Regions from separate parts of the Salinicola sp. V024 genome, predicted to be linked through region 1. Evidence: predicted binding sites of a transcription regulator. Region 1 holds the regulator's gene; each other region holds the start of a gene.

Evidence for each region. The regulator sigma-54, encoded in region 1, starts transcription at its own class of promoters, with help from an activator protein. The targets are predictions, from matches to a motif close to TGGCACNNNNNTTGCTNT.
Region 2: the regulator sigma-54 is predicted to act here: its motif matches at 1,917-1,934, upstream of ACUN9V_RS14710 (NCS1 family nucleobase:cation symporter-1).
Region 3: the regulator sigma-54 is predicted to act here: its motif matches at 1,866-1,883, upstream of ACUN9V_RS00720 (HAD-IIB family hydrolase).
Region 4: the regulator sigma-54 is predicted to act here: its motif matches at 1,477-1,494, upstream of ACUN9V_RS14850 (amino acid ABC transporter substrate-binding protein).

Annotation. Positions count from the first base shown of each region.
Region 1 is NZ_JBQXYB010000001.1:627,514-630,882, forward strand. It holds gene rapZ (RNase adapter RapZ) at 1-330, opposite strand, end outside; gene ACUN9V_RS02850 (PTS sugar transporter subunit IIA) at 348-824, opposite strand; gene hpf (ribosome hibernation-promoting factor, HPF/YfiA family) at 834-1,142, opposite strand; gene ACUN9V_RS02860 (RNA polymerase factor sigma-54) at 1,261-2,712, opposite strand; gene lptB (LPS export ABC transporter ATP-binding protein) at 2,850-3,369, opposite strand, start outside.
Region 2 is NZ_JBQXYB010000010.1:100,457-103,825, forward strand. It holds gene ACUN9V_RS14705 (LysR family transcriptional regulator) at 1-411, shown strand, start outside; gene ACUN9V_RS14710 (NCS1 family nucleobase:cation symporter-1) at 440-1,867, opposite strand; gene ACUN9V_RS14715 (ureidoglycolate lyase) at 2,269-2,754, shown strand; gene ACUN9V_RS14720 (sodium:solute symporter family protein) at 2,815-3,369, opposite strand, start outside.
Region 3 is NZ_JBQXYB010000001.1:160,699-164,067, reverse strand. It holds gene ACUN9V_RS00725 (glycosyl transferase) at 1-720, opposite strand, end outside; gene ACUN9V_RS00720 (HAD-IIB family hydrolase) at 913-1,779, opposite strand; gene ACUN9V_RS00715 (2-dehydro-3-deoxygalactonokinase) at 2,118-3,131, opposite strand; gene ACUN9V_RS00710 (2-dehydro-3-deoxy-6-phosphogalactonate aldolase) at 3,128-3,369, opposite strand, start outside.
Region 4 is NZ_JBQXYB010000010.1:127,979-131,347, reverse strand. It holds gene ACUN9V_RS14855 (amino acid ABC transporter permease) at 1-302, opposite strand, end outside; gene ACUN9V_RS14850 (amino acid ABC transporter substrate-binding protein) at 388-1,416, opposite strand; gene ACUN9V_RS14845 (VanZ family protein) at 1,767-2,114, opposite strand; gene ACUN9V_RS14840 (thiol-disulfide oxidoreductase DCC family protein) at 2,207-2,731, opposite strand; gene hemE (uroporphyrinogen decarboxylase) at 2,703-3,369, opposite strand, start outside.

The DNA of each region.
Region 1 (3,369 bases):
AGTCAGCGGATGGCGTCGACGGGTGGCCGAGTAGCGCTCGAGCAGGATCTTGGCATCGGCGGTCAGATAGACGACCTGAGTGTCGATGCCGCGCTCGCGCACCGCCTCCAGCAGGCCCGGAAAGCGCTCTAGCGACTCCGGGAGGTTACGGGCATCGATGCTGACCGCAACATTGGACCGCGAGGGCGGCGCGCCGCGCAGCTCGTCGATCAGCGGCGCCAGCAGATTGGCCGGAAGGTTGTCGATGGCGTAGTAGCCCAGATCTTCCAGCGCCTGCAAGGCGATCGATTTTCCCGATCCCGAGAGGCCGGTGATGATGACGAGCTGCATGGTTTGTCCGTCCTGATTTAACCGTCGTCGCTGCTGTGATGGCGGATGGCGTCGACCAGCGCATCGTGCAGCGCGGCCTGCGTCTCGACCTGACGCAACTGCTGGCGGACGCTGCTCTGGCTCATGATGCCGGCGACTTCTGCCAACAGCGAGAGATGGGCTTCATCGGCCTCTTCCGGCACCAGCAGTACGAACACCAGGTCGACCGGTTCGCCATCGATCGCATCGAAGTCGATCGCATCCTCCAGGCGCATGAAACCGGCCACCGGCACCTTGCAGTGAGGGCTGCGCGCATGAGGGATGGCAACGCCGTGACCGATTCCCGTGCTGCCCAGCCGCTCGCGGCCGATCAGACGACTGAAAACTTCCTGGCTATCCAGGCTGGGTGTGTTTTGGGCGATGAAGGTGCTGAAGAATTCCAGCAGACGTTTTTTGCTGCCCCCCGTGACCCCGTAAAGGGTACGTTCGGGGGGCAGAATGCTTTCCAGTGTCATCATCAGGCGTTAACGGGCGCCAGCGCCTTGGGCGCGGGCTTGTGCCTTCTCTTTGTGTTTGACCAGTTGACGGTCGAGTTTGTCGGCCAGCGAATCGATGGCGGCGTACATGTCGGTTTCGCTAGCCTCGGCGTGTAGATCGGCGCCAGCGGCATGCAGGGTACAGGCAGCCTGTTGACGCTCCTTCTCGACACTCAGGGTGACCTGAACATTGGTGATGTTGTCGTAGTGACGCTCCAAACGAACGAGCTTCTCTCCAACATAGTCCCGTAGGGCGTCGGTCAGCTCGACGTGGTGGCCGGTAACGTTCACTTGCATGGCACGCTCCTGTTGCGGCAGATGGCACTTCGGATTGTAACCCTTTTCAGGGCACTGCAAAGTCATCGTGATCGATCTGACGTAGATTGGCGAGCGTTGGTTGATCTTCCGCTCGGACTCAAGCCAGACGTTTGCGTTCGCTGGAGGAGGGAATGCCCATGGCTTCACGATATTTGGCCACGGTCCGCCGGGCGACGCAGATTTCCGACTGGGCCAGCAATTCGACCAGTTTGCTGTCCGAGAGCGGCTTTCGCGGTGGCTCCTCGCCGATCAGCTTCTTGAGTCGGGCGCGAATCGCGGTACTCGAATAACTGTCGCCATCGCTTCGCTGGCCACCGACCTGACTCGAGAAGAAGTACTTCAATTCGAAGACGCCGCGAGGCGTGTGGATGTATTTCTGGGTGGTGACGCGGGAAATCGTCGATTCATGCAGTTCGACGCTGCCGGCGATGTCGGCCAAGATCAGCGGTTTCATGGCTTCCTCGCCGTGGGCGAGGAAATCGACCTGACGCGACATGATCTCGCGGCCGACGCGCAATAGGGTGTCGTTGCGGCTGGAGAGGCTCTTGAGCAGCCAGCGGGCCTCCTGGAGGTGCTGACGCAGGAAGGTGTTGTCGTCGCTCTTGTCGGCGCGTTTGATCAGCGCTGCGTAGTCCGGCTGGATGCGCAGGCGCGGCAGCGATTCGGCGTTGAGTTCGATACGCCAGCCCTCGGGGGAGGGCGTGGCGACGAGATCGGGAATCACGTAGTGGTCGCGACTGGTATCGAAGCGCTGCCCCGGGCGGGGTTCGAGCGTGCGAATCAAGGCGATGACGCAGTCGAGTTCGTCTTCTTCCAGGCGCAGGCGCCGCATGAGCAGGCGTCGGTCGTTGCCGGCCAGTGCCTCCAGAAACTGACGTACCAGCCGCTTGGCCTGGGGCAGCAGCGGCGTTTCGCTCGCCAGCGCGCCGAGCTGAAGCAGCAGGCATTCGCGCAGATCGCGGGCGCCGACCCCGGTGGGATCGAACTGCTGTACCCGCATCAGGACATGCTCGAGGTCCGCCGTGCTGACGCTTTCGCCGCGCTGGGCTCGGAGGCCGGCGGCGAGCTCGTCGAGTGAGCCGGTGAGATAGCCGTCGTCACCGATGGCGTCGATCAGGCATTCGCCCAGCTCGCGCTCGCGGCCGTCGAAATCCCCCATCGCCAGTTGCCATGACAGATGGTCGTGCAGGCTGGTGGCGATTGCATTGCGGTCGAAATCCGGCGCGTCTTCGCTGCTACTGCCGTTGCCACTGAGCGAGCCCGCGTTGGCATCCTGGTAGGTGTCGCTCCAGTCGCTGTCGAGCGCCAGTTGGTCGGGAATATCGCTTGCCCATTCGTCCTCGGGCGCTTCCTGAGACTCTTCTTCGGAACAGGGCTCTTCGGAATAGGGCTCTTCCAGCTCCAGCATCGGATTGGATTCGAGGGCTTGCTGGATCTCCTGGCAAAGGTCGAGCGTCGACAGCTGCAGGAGTTGAATCGCCTGCTGAAGCTGAGGCGTCATGGTCAACTGCGTGCCGACTCTAAGTTGCAGCGAGGGCTTCATGGACATGGTGAGGCGATCGTCACAATCAACGAGAAGGGGACTACGTTACTGACTGATCGGGTGGCGTGCAACGACTTATGCAGGAAAACGATGCAAGAAACATGCCAGTGGCTCGCATCAGTTGGTGCCGGTTCGCAAGGCGGTCATAGCCGGAACTCGTGGCCCAGATAGACGTCACGCACGCGCTGATTGTCGAGAATGGCGTCCGGACGACCTTCCGCGATGATCTGGCCATCGCCGACGATATAGGCGTTATCGCAGATATCGAGCGTTTCGCGCACATTGTGATCGGTGATCAGCACGCCGATTTCGCGGTCACGAAGCTGGCGGACGATACGTTTGATATCGCCGACCGAAATCGGATCGACACCGGCAAAGGGTTCGTCGAGCAGCACGAAGGCGGGCTCGGTAGCCAGTGCCCGGGCGATTTCCACGCGGCGACGTTCGCCACCGGACAGGCTCATGCCGAGGTTGTCACGGATGTGGTCGATATGAAAATCGTTGAGCAACTGCTCGAGATGATGGCGGCGTCCGGCGCGGTCCAGATCCTTGCGGGTCTCGAGGATGGCCATGATGTTGTCGGCCACGCTCAGCTTGCGAAAGATCGAGGCCTCCTGCGGCAGATAGCCGATACCGGCGCGGGCGCGGTCGTGCATCGGGGCG
Region 2 (3,369 bases), on a different contig from region 1:
AATCGCCGGATACTGGTGGCCTCGACCGCATATCTCGACCGCTATGGTCGACCCACCACGCCTGATGCGTTGAAGGCGCATGCCTTCATTCGCCATGGCAGCTTCACCGCGAACGTCCGGCTCATAAATGACGACGGGCGAGCCGCTTCCGGGATCGGCCAAACGCGGCTGTCGGTCAACAATGCCGATGCGGCTTACGATTGGGCGCGGGCGGGCCAGGGGATTCTTATCAAGTCTCAGGTCGATGTCGCCGCCGATCTGGCGGCGGGAACCATCGAGCGTGTGCTGCCGGAATGGCATCTCGGCGAAGCGCCGATCATGGCGCTGTATCCCATGGGGAAGCAGTTACCGCGTAAGACGCGCCTGTTTCTCGATGCTATGGTCGCGGCTCTGGCGGATATCCGGCCGTAGCCTTGGCAGGCCGAAAGCGTTGCTCAGCTCATGACGCCACAGCCGCCGCGGCGGTGGCGCGGCGCATCGCCATCGAATAGAACATCGCCCCGAGCGCGCCGCCGATGAAGACCGAGAAGTGCCCGAGATCGCCCAGCGGCAGGAAGTTGATCACGATGCCGATCACGCTCGCCGCGATCACCGCCTTCACCGCCGCCGGATTGAAACCGTTGCGATACCAGTAGGGGCCGCCGGGATCGACGCTGAACAGGGCATCGACATCGATATGCCCGCGGCGGATGCGGTAGTAGTCCATGATCAGGATGCCGTAGAGAGGGCCGATGGCCGCTGCCAGCAGATCGACGGTGTAGTGGATGATCTCCGGGTTGCTGAACAGGTTCCACGGGGTCAGAAAGATCGAGCCGACGGCGGCGATGTAGCCGCCGGTGCGAAAGCTGATCCTGCTCGGTGCCATGTTGGAGAAGTCGAACGCCGGGGCGACGAAATTGGCGACGATGTTGATGCCGATGGTCGTCGTCACGAACGTCGCGGCCCCCAGTACGGCGATAAAGGTGTTGTCGAGGCGCGAGACGGTCTCGATCGGGTCGTCGATCATCTCGCCAAATACCGGAATCGTCGCCGAGACCATCATCACCGTGGTCGCCGAGAACACCAGGAAGTTGACCGGCAGGCCCCAGAAGTTGCCGCGTTTGACGTCATCGAAGGTGCGCGCATAGCGGGTGAAATCGCCAAAGTTGAGCGTCGGGCCGGCAAAATAGCCGGCGACGATGGCGGCCGCGATCACCATCTGCCACAGCTGTTCGCCGGGAGAGAGCTGGATATCGCTCAGGGTAAAGCTGATATTGGCCCAGCCCGCCTGCCACACCAGCCAGGCGGCGAGCGCGAACATCACCAGATAGACCGCCGGGCCGCTCCAGTCGATGAAGCGCCGGATCGAATCCATGCCGCGCCAGAATACGATCGCCTGCAGACACCACAGCAGCATGAAGCTGATCCAGCCCAGGTAGGAGAGCCCCAGGAAGCTGGGTCCGGCCAGCGATTCCATGCCGGGGAACAGGCGCAGGATCACGATGGTCAGGGCGTTGGAGGCGAGAAACGTCTGAATGCCGTACCACACCACCGCGATCAGGCCGCGAATCATCGCCGGAATGTTGGCGCCCAGTACACCGAACGAGAGCCGACAGATCACCGGGAACGGCACTGCGGCTTTCTGGCTCGGCCTCGCCATCAGGTTGGCGAAGATCTGGACGATGCAGATGCCCACCAACAGCGAGATCAGCACCTGCCAACCGGCCAGGCCGAGCGCGAACAGGCTGGCGGCGACCACGTAGCCGCCGACGCTGTGAACGTCGGAGAGCCAGAAAGCGAGGATGTTGTACCAGTTCCAGTTCTGCGTGGTTGGCGCCAGGTCGGCGTTGTAGAGCCGATCGCTGTAGCCGGGAGGTTGTTGCGACATGGCGTGTGCCCTCCGCGGGGCCGTCTTGTGATTGTGATCACATTTTTTGTATACAAGATGTGTGCCATTTTGGCCATTAACGATGGTCTAAGGTTGTCGCAATTGGGCAGGAGACGGTCGGCGACGAATAATCACGTCGCAGACCAAGGCGTTAGGCCGTGGGGTTTCATAAGGACCTGTTCGCTGGATCTCGGTAAAGCGCGCTCTACAGAGACCATTAAACAGGTTTAGAGGCTCATGATGAGTGGCAGAGCATGATCAAGGCGCAAAATATTGTTCCTCTGCACTCTATCGGTGCGAGAAACGGTATCGGTGGGTTTTGTGTACGATAGCCGGATTCAGGAAGCCGAAACCAACATTTGCGGCCGACATCTGAAACTGACCAAAGGGGAATAGAGATCATGATGGAATTGACCGCGCGGCCCCTGACGGCGGAGGCGTTCGCGCCGTTCGGGGACGTGATCGATGCGCGCACCAGCGCCGCTTTCCCGATCAACAACGGGCGCACCCAGCGACATCACGATCTGGCTCGGGTGGAGATTCTGGACGCGCCGTCACGACCGCTGATCAGCGTGTTCGTGAGCCAGCCGGTCTCGTTGCCGCTGGAGATCGAGCTGCTGGAGCGCCATCCGCTGGGCAGCCAGGCGTTCATGCCGCTCCACGAGGAGCGCTTCATCGTCGTGGTGGCGCCGCCGGGATACGAGATCGATCCGATGAGGGTCTGTGCCTTCGTCACCGACGGTCGCCAGGGCGTCAACTATCGCGCCGGTACCTGGCATGCGATCCATTCGGTGCTGGAGCATGAAGGCGAGTTTCTGGTCGTCGACCGCGGCGGCTCGGACAATCTCGACGAGCGACCGATGGCGATTCGGGTGCTGATGGCATGACATGGAACGACGACGCCCCGCTAGAGAGCGGGGCGTCGAAGGCATCATCTTGCCATTGGCTCAGACCGATTTGCTGCCGCTGATCGCCGCAGCCGGATCTTCATCCAGCTCCATGCGCTCGCGTTCGTCATCGATGATCTTGAGCGCCTGCTCCGGAGTCACTTTGGAGGCCGGCGTGACCAGGCTGACGACGACGCCAACGACCAGCGCGACCAGCACCGCCGGAATACTGGGGTTGCCCCAGAAGGCCGTCCAGCTATCCACGTTGATCACCGCCAGAGACGTGGCAGACGCAGCGATCAGCGTAGCGATGGCGCCCTGCCAGTTGTAGCGTGGCCAGAATCGGCCCAGTACGCCACATACGAACATCCCCGCCATTACGGTCGCGATCATGCTGGTGATATAGCTGATGACGTTGTTGGAGGTCAGCGCGAACAGCAGCGCCAGGCCGATGGTGGCGACCAGCGCCAGCCGTGATAGGCCCACGACCTTGCGGGCCGACGGTGTGTGACCGGTGAACAGCACGTAGACGTCGCGCAGCAGGATCGAGACGCCAGCGATGGCATCCGAACTCGCGCTGGACATGGTCGCCGATAGCCCGGCGACCAGCAGCAG
Region 3 (3,369 bases), 470 kb from region 1:
AATACGGATGCCGTCGAGCACGTCGGCGCGCATCGAGAACTCGCCGGAGAGCGGATAGCGGAAACTGTCGAGATAGTCGAGATAGGGCAGCGGGCCGTAGATCATCTTGAAGGCACGAATCAGCGGCGTGACCATCAACCGCGCCACACGCCCATTGAGCTTGCCGGAGGCGATACGCGAGTAGTAGCCCTTGCAGAACTCGTAGTGGAACCGCGGATTGGCGACCGGGTAGATCAGCCGAGCCAGCAGGCCGCGGTCGTAGGTGACGATATCGCAGTCATGCAGCGCTATCGCCTCGGCCTTGCCGGACGCGCGCACGTAACCGGAGCAGTACCAGACGTTGCAGCCCTTGCCGGGCTCCAGCGGCGCCAGATTTTCCTTCGCCAGCTCCTGCTGCAGGGCCTGGAGCCGGGGCCCGTCGTTCCAGAGAATGCGGTGATGCTGCGGCAGACGGGAGAAGAATTCGCGCGCTTTCAAAAACTGCTCGCGATCGGCGCGATCCAGGCCGATGACGATCTCGCTGAGATAGGGCACCTTGCACAGCTCGTCGACGATATGCGAAAGCGCCGGCCCTTCCAGCTCGGAATACAGCGACGGCAGGATCAACCCCATCGGGCGGCTGCGGGAGAACTGCTTGAGGTCGTTTTCCAGTGCTTCCACCGAGCGACGCGTGAGGTTGTGAAAATTGGTAACGATACCGTTCTGATAAAAATCACTCATGAAGCGCCCTCGTCATATTGTCTTCCTGGCGTCGTTCCCTGACGCCGGTTATCGGGACTGTCTATCCACCATCGGCCATCCAAACCCAGCCATCCAAACCCAGCCATCCAAACCCAGCCGTTCAACCTCAGTCATCCAACCTCAACCGCTCAATCCCGTCCGTTCGACCTCATCCCTTCCGCGTCATCCTCTTCAGGACGGCTCGTTCGTGTCCCACCCCAGTTCGCTGACCAGCCAGTGCGATACCCCTTCCGACCAACCGGCGGGTCCCTGCGCTTCGGTTCGGTAGACCCGCGGGTTTTCCAGCGGCATTGGTTGACCATGCTTGGCGGCGATGACAACGGCCATGTCGGTGGCCGCCAGCAGCGTCAGATCGTTGGGCCCGTCACCCAGGCCGATCGTCTGCGGACGATAGCCCCGCAGCGCCTCGAATCGAGCCACCAGCCAGTCCGATGCCTGGCCCTTGTCGACGGCGCCCATCACATGCCAGAAACGACCGCCGCGAGTCAGCCGCAAGCCATCAACCTGGAGCGTCTCATGTAATGTCTGCAGTTTGATGTCGTCGTCTTCCCACACCAGCGGCTCGCTGCCCTCCCGATCCATGGCCTGTGCGGCACCGGACTCGCTGAGTCCGGTCAACTCGCGAACCTCGGCAACGTCCATCTCGCCCATGCGTCGAAAGCGCAGACCGTGACGCTCACGCACCACGTCCAGGCGCCGCCGGATGAAGTCCACATCCATGCTGGGGGTCTTGACCACCAGACCGTCCGGCGAGGCGGGATCGCGATCCAGGCGCGCATGCTGCCATGAGGGCGGTAGGCCGATGACGGCGCCGTTCTCGGCGATGAACGGGGTTTCCTCGAGCCCCAGTTCCTGGCGCAACGCCAGCAGTTCGCTACGAGTCTTGCTGGTGGTGGGAATGACCGGAATCGACTGCCGCTCGAGGCGCGAAAGCCAGGCCGACGCCGGCTGCCAGTCGTAAGTATCGTGATCCAGCAGCGATCCATCGAGATCGGTAAATACCATCAGGGACGGTTTGTTCAAGGCCGGCTGCGTCATGGGTTCACCTGCATCGCTTCACCTCGTCATGTCGTACGCGGGCGGCTGCGTGTCGGCAGTTCTATAGGAAAGTTCCATGGATGAAGGTAGCACGGATCATGCCAAACACGACGGCCCGGGCCATTTGTCCTGACCACGGGCCGTCAACAGCGCTAATCGGACCTAATCTGATCGAACCTTCACCGATCAAACATTCGCTGATCAAACCCTCGACGCGGTTGCCGCAAACCGTTTCGGTGCACTATTGAGGTGCATCGTCATAGGGGCATTGTCGTGGATGCATTGTTTTAGGTGCATTGCATTAGATGCATCATCGACACGAGCGGTGACGCCGGGGGTCAACGCCGGGCGTGTTTCGCCGCAATGGCGCCGACGCCGGCCAGCGTCGCCCGATCACTGTCGATGGCCTCGACGCGGAGTCCGGCGGCTTCCAGCGCGATGGTGTAGCTTTCGCGCAACGACTCCGCGCCGATCAGACGTACGACCTCGAGTCCGGGACGTGCCTGGCGCATGGCATGCACCTCCTCGCCGATCAGTACACCGGAGAGGAAGCTGCCCACCTGCCCCGCTTCGAGCCCCGCGTAAAGATGCCGGCTGCGGGCCTCGAACAGCGCATGCATCACACCGCCCGGGCAGCCGGCACGGGAAACGCCCAGCCGGAATGCTGCCTCGTCGAAAGGCGCCTCGTCGCGGGCCGGCTCCCCCGGCAGGGTATGAAAGCGCACGGCGTGATAGAGCTCGCCGGTCATGACGGTGGTGAATTCGACCATGCGGCCAGCATCGAGACGCGCCCACTTGCTGTGGGTGCCCGGCAGGCAGCAATCGCCGCTGTCGACACCCGCCAGCGCCAACGCACCGAACGCCTGGACCTCTTCGCCGCGCATCACGTCGACGTGTTCGGGCGTCACCTGCTTGACCCCCGGTACGATCCAGACGTTGTCGAGCCCGGGTGCTGCGACGACATTGTCCGCGAGATCGGCCGCGGTTGCCGGCAGCTCCAGCTGCGGCGCCTCGTACCAGCCCCGCGCCGAGCCCACCATGCCGGCGAGATAAACCGGGACTTTTTTAGCGCCCGAAGCCGCGCCGTCAGCGCCCGAAGCCGTGCCGTCACCACCCGAAGTCGCGCCGTCAGCACCCGAAGCCGCGCCATCGCCATTCCGCCAGTCATCGGTCTGCGAGGCACAGTAATGGGGGAATTCGCTCTGGCTCAACGCGCGCAGACCGGAGGCAGAACGGCGGCTGTCGAGCACCTCGCCGCTGGTCGTGTCGACCAGAAACGCCCGGAAGTTGCTGGTGCCCCAGTCAATGACGATCAGGCGTTCGGCGGCGCTGTTTTGCTGCTCCCCGCTCATGCGTCGGCCTCGCGTTCGAGCTGCTCCGCCTGATGGGCGACTTCGGTCAGCCGCCGCCACTCGGCGACCAGCTCGGCGGCGATCTCGCCGACCTCTTCGGCTTTCCGGCCGGGCTTGTAGAGATTGCTGCCGAACCCGAAGCCGGCGACACCGTGGGCATGCCACTCGCTCATGTTGCTCTGATCGATACCGCCGACCGCCAGCACCGGCAAGCCCTTGGGCAGAATCGCGCTGATAT
Region 4 (3,369 bases), on a different contig from region 1:
CCCAGCGCCGACACCAGCAGCGTATTGAGCAGTCCGATGACGAACGTCTTGCCGTAGGTGCTGTCGCTGGTGTACTCGACCAGCGTCTGCGGGATCGCGAAACCGGCCCGCCCTTCCAGAAAGCCGAAACCAGTATGGATACCGCGGGCCTCGAGGTTGAGCAGCGTGTTGTGAACCAGATAACCGATAAAAACCGCCAGAACCAGAAACAGCACGGCCTGGACGATCAGGGCGCGGATGGCAGGATTTCGCCACAAGGGGCCCCGCCCCCGTCGCGGTAGGGTAGTGGATGGACGCAGCATGAGTTGTCTCTACTCGAGCGTTGAGAGGCACCGCGCCCCGGCGCTCAGACCGAAGGGACGCGGTGTCGAGAGGACGGTTTAACGCTTAGCGAACCGGCGGGGCGTACTGGATGCCGCCATCGGTCCACAGCGCGTTGATACCGCGCTCGAGTTCCATTGGCGAGTCCATGCCAACGGTACGCTCGAAGACTTCACCATAGTTGCCGACCATCTTGACGATGTTGTAGGCCCAGTCGTTGCTGATGCCCATCTGGTCGCCAAAAGCGCCATCCTTGCCCAGCAGACGCGCGACGTCGGGGTTCGGCGGGTTGTCGCGCATCTCGTCGACATTGTCGCTGGTTACGCCCAGCTCTTCGGCGTCGAGCATGGCGAACAGCGTCCACTTGACGATGTTGAACCACTGATCGTCGCCCTGACGCACGACCGGGCCCAGCGGCTCCTTGGAGATACGCTCCGGGAGGATCTCGACGCCTTTCGGGTCGGCCAGCTGCAGACGCAGCGCCGCCAGCTGAGACGAGTCGGAAGTCAGCACGTCACACCGGCCGCTGTCGAAACCCTGCGCCGACTGATCGGAGGTATCGAACGCGACCTGCTGGAACTGCATGTCGTGAGACTTGAAGTAGTCGGCCAGGTTGAGCTCGGTCGTCGTACCGGACTGCACGCAGACCGAGGCACCGCCCAGTTCAGTGGCACTCTTGACGCCCAGATCCTTGCGGACCAGGAAGCCCTGACCGTCATAGAAGTTGACGCCGGCGAAGTTCAGACCCAGCGAGTTGTCGCGAGTGGCGGTCCAGGTAGTGTTGCGCGACAGCACGTCGACTTCGCCGGACTGCAGCGCGGTGAAACGCTCCTTGGCCGTCAACGGGGAGAACACGACCTTTTCCGGATCGCCCAGCACGGCGGCGGCAACGGCACGGCAGACTTCGACGTCGATCCCGGTCCACTTGCCGTTCTCATCGGGTGACGAGAAGCCGGTCAGCCCGGTGCTGACGCCGCAGGTGAACTCGCCGCTGCTTTTGACATCATCCAGCGTGGCTGCCTGAACAGAAGTGACGGCGGCCGCGGCTAGCATGGCGGCTGGCAGTACAATCAGGCTTTTATTCTTGTGGCGCATATGGAATCAACTCCCTCGCGTTATCATTTTGAGTGCATGTCGAGACATGCCCAGATGAAATTAGCAAAGTTCGTTCCACTTTCGCGCTGCAGGCAGTAAAACCCTGTTTCAACGCTACCCTAGCGTTGCGGCTGGCTGAACCCGCGGCTTCTGACCGTCCCACGACTCATCGGATAAAGAACAATTTGTTGCAAAACAGTGCTTAAAAGAAACAAAAGCACCAAAATGGTGCACGCGGTTGACGCCCGGCGTCACAAAGTCGCCGGACAGCAAGAGAACGGTCTCTTCGACTATTGTTGGAGCGTTAACGTCGATTGGATCGCTAAAGCCGGATCGCTAGCGTCGGATCGCTAACGCCGCCGATTCATGATTCCGGCCAGTGACAGCTCCAGCAGACCCACGCTCGCGCCGATCGCATTGGCGAGAATATCGCCCCAGTCGCCGCCGTGGCGGCCCGGCGCCCAGAGCTGCAGGGTTTCGATAGCGATACTGAAAGCGATCGCCACGACCCAGGCGACTCGCCAGCGGCTTCCGCTGAGCCGCAGACCCACGGCCAGGACGGCGTAAGCGATGAAGTGGTTGAACTTGTCCCACGGCAGGTGCTGCGGCAGATCGGTGGCCGGGCTCAAGCTGCCCCAGGCGATGCCCGCCATCCAGATCAGCGTCGCCAGGGCGCATCCTTTCTGCCACCGGCTCATGTCTGCCACCAGCTCATGTCTGCCACCGGCTCATGCGCATCTTCGTCGGCTCCTGGTTGCTGTCTCGGTTGCCATTCCCATTTCCGCCTGGGTCACCCCTGGTCGCCGATTTCGGGCGGCAGCCCGCAGCGTCGGCAGAATTCGGGCGTCAGCGATTCGAGCCAGCGCTCGTGACCCTCGAGACGCTCGGCACCGGCGAATGCCAACCGGTGGCGATGATCGCCAATGAACCGATAAGTCCTTTCGCGCAGCGGCCGCGGCACCTGGCGTAGCGCGCTGGCATGCCGCCAGGGCCCCGCCATCCGGGTGGCGAGGCGCCAGGCGGCATCGCTGTTGCGGCTGAGCCCGCCGGCGGCGACGTACCAGATGCTGTCGGTGCTCGGGAAGTCGATCTGAAAATGCTCGCCGAGTCGGCGGGAGACCGCACTTTTCAGCCCGACGATGCGCAGCTGGCTGTCACGGCGCTCGTGCGCCAGCAGCCAGCGCACCGAACGCCGGCAGAACGGGCAGTCGGCGTCGAACAGTAGCAGGCCGTCGCCGAATCCTTCGCCGACCGGTTCTCTGGCGCCGGGTTCGTTGCCCATAGACTCACCGGTGATAGGCGGGACTGAGCTCATGCAACGCATCCATGAATGCTGTCACGTGATCGGGATCGGTGAACTGGCTGATGCCGTGGCCTAGGTTGAACACGTGGCCTTCGCCCGGCCCGAAGCTCTCGAGGATCCGCGCCACTTCCTCGCGAATCCGCGACGGCGGCGCGAACAGCACGTTGGGATCGAGATTGCCCTGTAGCGCGACACGGTCACCGACGCGACGTCGGGCGTCGCTCAGCTCGGTGGTCCAGTCCAGCCCTACCGCGTCACAGCCGCTGTCGGCGATCGACTCGAGCCACTGCCCGCCGTTCTTGGTGAACAGGATCACCGGCACGCGACGGCCGCCATGTTCACGGATCAGACCGCTGACGATGCGCTGCATGTAGGCCAGCGAGAACTCACGATAGGCCGGTGTCGACAGCGCACCACCCCAGGTATCGAAGATCTGCACCACCTGAGCACCGGCGCGAATCTGGGCGTTGAGATAGTCCGTGACCGCGGTCGCCAGAATGCCCAACAGCGCATGAAGCGTTTCCGGATCGCCGTAGAGCATCGCCTTGAGATGGCGGAAGTCCTTGCTCGAGCCGCCTTCGACCATATAGGTCGCCAGCGTCCACGGGCTGCCGGAGAAACCGATCAGCGGCACGCGTCCATTGAGTTCG